4 regions of the Shewanella vesiculosa genome follow, and region 1 is predicted to be linked to each of the others. Evidence: predicted binding sites of a transcription regulator. Region 1 holds the regulator's gene; each other region holds the start of a gene.
What was found. Region 1 encodes FliA, which starts transcription of late flagellar genes. Its sites were predicted from a motif close to CTAAAGNTNNNNNNNNNNNNGCCGATA; they were not measured.

Region 1 (2,207 bases):
GTTACTGATTGAATATTACTGATAATGGTATCGGCCAAAGGTAGACATTCTTCAACTGCATCCATGGTTTTGTTAGCAGCTTGCTCTGTCATATCGATAACGTAGTTTAATCTTTCTTTAGCGTCCGGAATTTCGGTATTGGCTAATTCAGATAAACGGTTATCAATTTGGAAATCTTTTAATGCACTATGAAGTTGTCGAGTTAACTTACCCACTTCTTCAAAAAGCTCACGCTGCAATGGTGTAGCAAGCTCCCTGATGACGTCATCAGCTTTATCTTGCTGACCTAAGGTAAGCAATTCAACAAGTTCTTGGGCCTGTTCGAGAGTGATTAACCCCGATATTGATGCCTGCATGACTTATCCTTGCTTATGCGAGTCGTTCAAAGATTTTATCTAACTTTTCTTTTAACGTTGCGGCGGTGAAAGGCTTTACCACATAACCATTTACCCCAGCTTGCGCTGCAGCAATAATTTGTTCACGCTTGGCTTCTGCGGTTACCATCAATACGGGTAAATGCTTTAACGAATCATCTGCACGGATTGCTCTAAGTAAATCAATACCTTGCATTCCAGGCATGTTCCAGTCTGTTACTACAAAATCAAAATCGCCTTTTTGTAACATAGGTAGGGCTGTTGAGCCATCATCTGCTTCTTGGGTATTATTAAATCCCAAATCTCGCAACAAGTTCTTAATGATACGCCTCATTGTTGAAAAATCGTCAACAATAAGAATCTTCATATTCTTGTCCAAGGTTTCCTCCGGTGAGCTGACACTCGTTTGCTCTAAATAAGTTATTATTCTTGTGTCCAATGCTTGAGTTTAGCTTTTAATCTGAGCATTGCCTGACTTAATATCTGGCTTACACGCGATTCACTAACATCAAGGATGGCACCGATTTCTTTTAAATTTAATGCTTCGTTGTAATATAACGACAACACTAACGCATCTCTTTCTGGCAATGTCTTAATTGCTTCAACCAATGCAGATTGGAATTGAATTTCAGCAAGCGAGTCAAAGGCCTCATCTGGCGATTCATTATCTGTGATTAACACATCTTGTGAAACACCAAGATCTTCTATGCCTATGATTTTACCAACAGAAACATCATTTAAGATATGATGGTACTCATCGAGCGACATTTCAAGCTTTTCAGCAATTTCAGTATCATAAGCATCACGACCAAGCTGTTGCTCTAATTCATCAATTACTTGTGCAACTCGACGATTATTACGGTGAACTGAGCGTGGAACCCAGTCACCACGACGAATTTCATCGATCATCGCTCCACGAATTCTAATGCCAGCAAAAGTTTCAAACTTAGCACCTTTGCTGTTATCAAATTTTGATGAGGCCTCAAGCAACCCCATCATTCCAGCTTGTAACAGGTCATCAAGTTGCACCGATGCTGGTAATCTTGCCAGCATATGATGAGCAATTCTTTTTACCAACGGTGCATACTGTTCAATGATAGACGTTTTGTTATCGAACTGAGTATACGCTGCGGCTTTATTCACCCGTTCTTCCTTCTTGTATCGGCTTACGTTGTACAAGACGTTCAACAAAAAATTCTAAATGACCACCGGGTTGCTGTGGCACAGGCCAAGTCATAATTTTATTGGCTAATCCGTGGTAAGCAATGGCTGAAGGTGATTTAGGATACGCTTCAACGACTAGTTTTTGTTTACGAACTGCTTTACGTAAATTCTCATCAAAGGGAATGGTTGCCACCAACTCCAATGCAACATCTAGAAATCTATCAGTCACTTTACTGAGTTTAGCAAATAATTCCATACCTTCTCGTAAACTACGTACCATATTTGCCACAATTTTGAAGTGGAACACACCATGTTCACGACTTAGTATCTTAATTAACGCATAAGCATCAGTAATCGATGTTGGTTCGTCACAAACCACAATTAATACATCTTGTGATGCACGAGAAAAACTCAGCACCATATCTGATATACCGGCAGCAGTATCAACAATTAAAATATCAAACTGAGTCCGCATTTCACTAAATGCACGGATCAAGCCGGCATGTTGTGCTGGTGTCAATTCAACCATCGCTTGTGAACCTGATGTAGCAGGAACAATGCCGATACCTTTGGGTCCGCGAACAATGATGTCATCTAATTCGGCATCACCTGACAAAACATGAGATAAATTTTTCTCAGCACGTATCCCGAGCATCACATCGACATTGG
Region 2 (2,207 bases), on a different contig from region 1:
GACAAGGGTGGTATTGGCCAAGTTAAATACACTCTAGTTGCTGACGTTAAGCACGAAATTTGTAAAGCATACGATGTTGAACATCCTGAAGCGGGTGTGGCTTTCCGTGGTTCATTCTTAGTAGATAAAGAAGGCCAGGTTCGTCATCAAGTGGTTAACGATTTACCACTAGGTCGTAACGTTGATGAAATGATCCGTATGATTGACGCACTTCAGTTCCATGAAGAGCACGGTGAAGTTTGTCCAGCGGGCTGGTCAAAAGGCGAAAAAGGTATGACTGCAAGCACTGAAGGTGTAGCGGCATACTTAAAAGACAACTCTGATAAGCTATAATTTAGCGTATTAGAGACAATAAAAAAGCTGCTTCGGCAGCTTTTTTATTGGATCAAACTCATGGTTTAGTATTGAGTTTGTCGATGTAAATAAATAGTTGGCCATTAATAGCCGGCGAAAAGTGATAAAAAAATTGGGCTTAACTATTCGTTTGCTAGATCCTTGCTATCATCTTGGTCCACTAACGGCCAACCGCCCAGCGCCTTCCAACGGTTAACGATTAGGCAAAATAATTCGGCCGTGCGTTCAGTATCGTATAAAGCTGAATGCGCCTCGTTATTATCGAAAGCTATCCCAGCCATTTTACAAGCTTTAGCTAACACTGTATGGCCAATCGCAAGACCTGCTAGTGTCGCGGTATCAAAACTTGCAAAAGGATGAAATGGAGAACGCTTTAAGCCGTTTCGTTCAATCGCTTGGTTAACAAAACCTAAGTCAAAAGCGGCGTTATGAGCAACAATAATACTGCGATGGCAATCTGCTGCTTTTTGAGCCTTTTTGACTTCTTTGAATATTTCTAAAAAAGCGACTTTTTCGTCAACGGCTCCACGAAGTGGGTTGGTGGGGTCAATACCATTAAACGCCAGTGCTGCAGGTTCTAAGTTTGCCCCTTCAAAAGGTTCAATATGAAAGTGAAGCGTTTTATCAAGTTCAATAATCCCATCGCTATTCATTTTTAATAAGCTGACTGCAATTTCAAGCAACGCATCGGTATTGGCATTAAACCCTGCTGTTTCGACATCGATAACCACAGGGAAATAGCCACGAAAGCGGTGTTTAAACTTGTTAGCGTCGCAAATATCAGTCATTACAGTCTTTATCCTCAATAGCTATCATTTATCGGTGCAAATGATGTAGGCCGAGTATTATGCGCAAACTCAAGCGCAGTGTCATGTTTGATTGTGGTTTTTATCATCGATTAACCATGATTGTTTTCTAAAGGAACAGACTTTGGGGCCGATAGTAAGAATGTAACTAGGTATAAAGGGTGTTTTTATGTGGCGAAAACTGATCGTTCTCACAAGTTTGTGTCTTTGCTCAACAGCCCATGCTGATTTGAGGCACTACGTTGCATCACTTGAAAACTCAGCATGGCGTGTTGGCGAGAATAATCCAATAGAGTGTCGCTTGGAGCATGATATTCCTGATTATGGCCGTGCAATATTTACCAGTAGAGCCGGGAAAAGTTTAAATTTAAGTTTCACCTTAGATATGTGGCTCAAGCCTGATGCTGTGACTAAAGCAACGTTAATTAGCCGAGCCCCTAGCTGGCGTCCAGGGCATAATGCTAAAGAAATTACTGAGTTAACTTACAGTAAGCAGTTTAATGGTGAAGTGCCTAAAAAAGCTGCCTGGTCAATGTTAAATGAGTTGAGTCAGGGGATGGAGCCGACGTTTTATTATGCTGATTGGTACAATAACGATACTAAAATTGCAGTGGGCATATCTTCAGCTAATTTCGGTGGAAAATATCGTGAGTTTCGCGCTTGTTTAGCAAATTTACTGCCTTATAGTTTTGATGATATCGCTTTTACAGTATTAAATTATCAAGAAGGTGGGGTAGAACTGACGCGTTTTTCTACCCAGCAGTTACAAAAAATACAGCGTTACTTGTCTTTTGATCCAGACGTTGAGCTGATTTTAGTTGATGCATACACAGACAGTTACGGTGGACGCTCTATTAATCAGAGGGTGTCAGATAAACGAGCTGCCTCAGTGAAAGATATTTTAATTGCTAGCGGTATCCCTAAAGATCGTATTCATACATCCGGTCATGGTGAAAAACGCCATGTTGCAGGCAATGATCTTGCCGAAGAACGTAAGCTAAATCGCCGAGTTGTAATTAAAATAACCAAGCCTATCTAATTCCTCTC
Region 3 (2,207 bases), on a different contig from region 1:
GCTGCTAATACCATCGGGAATACGACATGATAAAGCATTAGGATAATTTTCACGGGTCACAATAGGAATAAATACAAACTGCTGTGGATGCAGTTCAATAAACTGCTGGATGGTCTCTAAATAAGCAAGATCTTCACCAAGGCGAACACCATAAACGAGCACGACCTTTTCAAAACGTTGCCAAGGCCCATCAGTTGCCAGCATTGAGATAAAAGGTCCGACTGCGGTGCCTGTGGCAAAAAACCACAAATGTTTACCTTGCAAAGCACCATTTGGCACCTCGTCTAGAGTCATAAACCCTGTTGCTTTAGACGTCACTTCAATAGAGTCTCCAGGGGTTAATGCTTGTAGATCTGGAGACAGCAGCCCGTCCTCTACCGCAACAGCAAGCACTTCGACATAGTCCTTACCAGGGGGATTCACCAGTGAATATGCACGAGCAACACGCTTTTCATCTCGTATTTGGCTGAGCTTTATAAACTGACCAGCGATAAAAGGTTCGACATCAGCTTTGATCCGCAGTGAAAATAATTTGTCATTCCAATCAATGCGTTCAATTACTTTACCCGTAGTCCACATAGTCACGATCCTTTCACTGAGAGCCAATCTTAATCATAAGAGACTACGTCGCTTGAGTCACGCTTTGTGATTCATCTTTAGCAAGCTTATCTTGCTTAAATTGCGCTAACCCTTGCTGTATCAGTTCATATGTTTTATCCACACCAGCGGCTATATCACCTTCTAACACCTTTAAACCAGACAATATATCGCTAGCCTCTTTAAAGCCTTGATCTATGGCATCACCAATTTTGAGCATAAAACTATTAACTTGCTCATCTAGTCCCATAGATTTATTTTGTTGTTGGTGAATAGAGAAAAAATTTGTGGCAAAGCTCACAATGCGATCAGCTGTTGCCTCTGGTGAGTAATCCACTCCGCTATCAACGCCCTTCTGAATTGCGTTATCTCCAAGCGTAGGGGCAAGTTCTTGGTTAATGGCTTCAATTGCGGCGCGATAAAGCAACGCCATAGACTTGTCACCCGCAGAAATACTCACTTCTTCCTGTGCGGCAAGAATACTGTTGTTCATCATTTGACGACTCAGTTGACTCACTGATACTTTAGCTGATGAATTTACCGCTGAACTCGTATTATTAGCTTTATTTTGAGTTGAAGCATTCGCTTCACTGGTTGGAGTATTGTTGTTTTCTCGTCCCTTCACATTTGAGGGCGCTGCGCTTTTAATGTCCATAATAGTGTCTTATTTAAAGTAACGGATAGCTTAATTATCGACCAAAAAATGCATACCTGAAGTCATAATGAAATAAATATACGATTTAATTCACTGCAATAATGACCATAAATGCCTCTTCGTTTTAAAACAAAGCAGTTAGATAGCAAGCAGAAAAAATAAACGATATAGTGAGATTATATTTGGTATTGCTAATATGGTTAATTAACCAGACTCACTTACTATCATTACTGCGACTAAATTACCGCGAATAAACACACAGTACTAGATTCAATTTAAGGACAATAATATGCCGCAACAACATTGGTTTATATGGGGAATGGATATCTTCTCTGGTCTTTTCTTAGTGTTATTTTGGCTATTACTGATTGCGGTCATTTACATGTTTATTGCTGATAAATGGCAAACAAAACAAGCCATACGCCATAATTACCCTGTTATCGGTCGCTTTCGATATATATTTGAAAAACAGGGTGAGTTTTTTAGACAATACTTTTTTTCTCAAGATCGTGAAGAACTGCCATTTAACCGTGCCGAGCGCAATTGGGTATATCGCGCAGCAAAAAATGTTGACCGTACAATTGCATTTGGATCAACACAAGTTCTAGATAAACCCGGTTCAGTGATGTTCATGAACTCAGCCTTTCCGGTCAGCGATCATGACTCTCACAAGACAATAGACGTAACCATTGGTCCAGATTGCACCCATCCTTACACAACCAGTAAAATTTGCCATATTTCAGCAATGAGCTTTGGTGCATTATCTCGACCAGCGATAACGGCGCTATCTCATGGTGCAGCGAAAGCAGGTTGCTGGCTCAATACTGGTGAGGGAGGATTAAGCCCGTATCATCTTAAAGGTCATTGTGACTTAGTGTTTCAAATCGGGACAGCCAAATATGGTGTCCGAGACGAACAAGGCCATTTAGATCCTCAAAAACTCAGCGATATAGCA
Region 4 (2,207 bases), on a different contig from region 1:
GTTGAAAAATCATTTTCTCTACACTAAAAGCGAAATCAAGCTTGAGTTCAATGGTATTATCGGCATCAATAATGACAGCTTTTGTATCAGCAAAACGTTGCTGAGCAATTTCCTGCATCGCTTGAGCTTGTGACAATGCATCATCACCAGCAAAACTAAGCACTAATAATGTATCTTCTGCCTCAACTACGGCACCAATATCGACGTAACTTCCGCATTCGGTACAACTATCGCTTACAAGGCCTTGCTGCTGTTTAATTTGTTTAATCATGACTTCACCCACTAGTTAATTTAACGGTCACTTATCAATATAACGTAGATCAAGCAGCCATTTATTTGCCATGCTCACAAATCCTAAAAGTATTCACTTAATCTAAACAAGATCACCGCATTACAGGCTTATGCTAGCTGAAGTGCTAACGTGTTTGATATCTTACGCTGCGTGCTGAGTTGATCTAAAAAATGCATGTCTTCTATGGGAGTATGTTGCTGGTAGGCATTAATCGCTTTATTTTTAGTGAGATAATCACAGTTACTTAATACTTCGACCATAGCATCAGATTGCGACCCTCTGATGACCAGAGCTTCAGGTGTTAATGCTTGTTGCAGTTGAAACTGTCTGGCACCTTGTTGCTGAAATATCATCGCGTGATCAAAGGTGTCTGGATGGACAGAAATATCATCAACTAATAACTGCGGTTGCGGTACAGAAAATTTGTTGCGTAACTTTTGCGTGTTATCAGTGTCAGTTTCTAATTGAAACTGTGCCATATCACGAGCATCTACAGACAGCATAGCCAATAGCAAGCCAAATTCACCGCGACGATTATGCTCAATCGCGACGTTTAATCGGTTCCCTATTTGTAATTCATTGACTAATGTTGACTCAATTTGCATATAAAAACATCACAACTACTGCTCGATGCTATTTTATCGACCAAACAGTCATAAACTTTAGTAATTTATTCAACTTTACACTTTACATACAAAAGGTTTCTGACTACTATGGCGACCGCAATTGAGGAGGGGTTCCCGAGTGGCCAAAGGGATCAGACTGTAAATCTGACGGCTCAGCCTTCGAAGGTTCGAATCCTTCTCCCTCCACCATTTGCGTTGTTATAAAGTGTTTGTTGTGAAGCGTTAAAATTGTAAAGCGTTAGAATGTAAAAAGAGAGTAAGAAAAAAAGAAAATATGTGGAGGGGTTCCCGAGTGGCCAAAGGGATCAGACTGTAAATCTGACGGCTCAGCCTTCGAAGGTTCGAATCCTTCTCCCTCCACCATCTTTCTTTTATTCATATTATCTTGCTGTGGAGGGGTTCCCGAGTGGCCAAAGGGATCAGACTGTAAATCTGACGGCTCAGCCTTCGAAGGTTCGAATCCTTCTCCCTCCACCATTTTACATTTTGTTTTATCAATTTATATCGTGATACTAGCTAAATATCTGTCCATAATTCCTCGTTATCAAGCATCGATTTTTTCAATTCCTACACGACAAGTTTTACCCCCTAACGGTACTATTTTTTGCTTAATCTTTTCTGCTGCTGTTAATTGGCTATTTAGCCGGTCAACATTATTGATGCCATTATTTACGGTATTTTGTCTTTATCTGCTCTATTTCATCCTTTACTGCCATTATTGAACAATAAATACCTATATGGGTCGATAAACACTACTCTTAACTTTGTATTTTAGTTATTATTTATTCCTTTTTGGAATAACGAGTATTATTGCATGTCATCATCTTGGGTCAATCAGGCCATTGCAAAAATAGAAGCCGATTATCAACGTTCTGCTGATACACATCTAATCAAATTAGACTTGCCACAACTTGATGGCATAGACATTTATCTAAAAGATGAAAGTACACATCCTACAGGCAGCTTAAAGCACCGTTTGGCTCGATCATTATTTTTATATGCCCTTTGTAATGGCTGGATAAAAAAAGATACCCCAATCATTGAGTCATCCTCTGGCAGCACTGCCGTTTCAGAAGCCTATTTCGCTCGATTACTCGGTTTACCTTTTATTGCGGTAATGCCTAAAAACACCGCTAAAAAGAAAATTGAACAAATTGAATTTTATGGGGCTAAATGCCACTTTGTTGATAATGGCAGTCAGATGTACGCAGAATCAGAAAGATTGGCTGCTGAGTTAACAGGTCACTATATGGACCAATTCACTTATGCTGAGCGTGCAACAGATTGGC

Region 2: GW828_RS09940 (flagellar protein MotY) is a predicted target of FliA. The motif match lies at 1,270-1,296, and genes of this name have one in related genera.
Region 3: GW828_RS02410 (DUF5610 domain-containing protein) is a predicted target of FliA. The motif match lies at 1,288-1,314, and genes of this name have one in related genera.
Region 4: GW828_RS00440 (VC2046/SO_2500 family protein) is a predicted target of FliA. The motif match lies at 932-958, and genes of this name have one in related genera.

The regions. Positions count from the first base shown of each region.
Region 1 is NZ_JAACSD010000020.1:30,961-33,167, forward strand. Features, by position in the region: gene GW828_RS17330 (protein phosphatase CheZ) at 1-356, opposite strand, end outside; gene cheY (chemotaxis response regulator CheY) at 370-753, opposite strand; gene GW828_RS17340 (RNA polymerase sigma factor FliA) at 798-1,517, opposite strand; gene GW828_RS17345 (MinD/ParA family protein) at 1,510-2,207, opposite strand, start outside.
Region 2 is NZ_JAACSD010000008.1:6,662-8,868, reverse strand. Features, by position in the region: gene GW828_RS09950 (peroxiredoxin) at 1-333, shown strand, start outside; gene rnt (ribonuclease T) at 477-1,142, opposite strand; gene GW828_RS09940 (flagellar protein MotY) at 1,330-2,199, shown strand.
Region 3 is NZ_JAACSD010000004.1:45,620-47,826, forward strand. Features, by position in the region: gene GW828_RS02405 (ferredoxin--NADP reductase) at 1-579, opposite strand, end outside; gene GW828_RS02410 (DUF5610 domain-containing protein) at 623-1,252, opposite strand; gene GW828_RS02415 (FMN-binding glutamate synthase family protein) at 1,542-2,207, shown strand, end outside.
Region 4 is NZ_JAACSD010000003.1:82,049-84,255, forward strand. Features, by position in the region: gene GW828_RS00435 (DUF406 family protein) at 1-271, opposite strand, end outside; gene GW828_RS00440 (VC2046/SO_2500 family protein) at 400-897, opposite strand; tRNA gene GW828_RS00445 (tRNA-Tyr) at 1,023-1,107, shown strand; tRNA gene GW828_RS00450 (tRNA-Tyr) at 1,197-1,281, shown strand; tRNA gene GW828_RS00455 (tRNA-Tyr) at 1,311-1,395, shown strand; gene GW828_RS00460 (PLP-dependent cysteine synthase family protein) at 1,733-2,207, shown strand, end outside.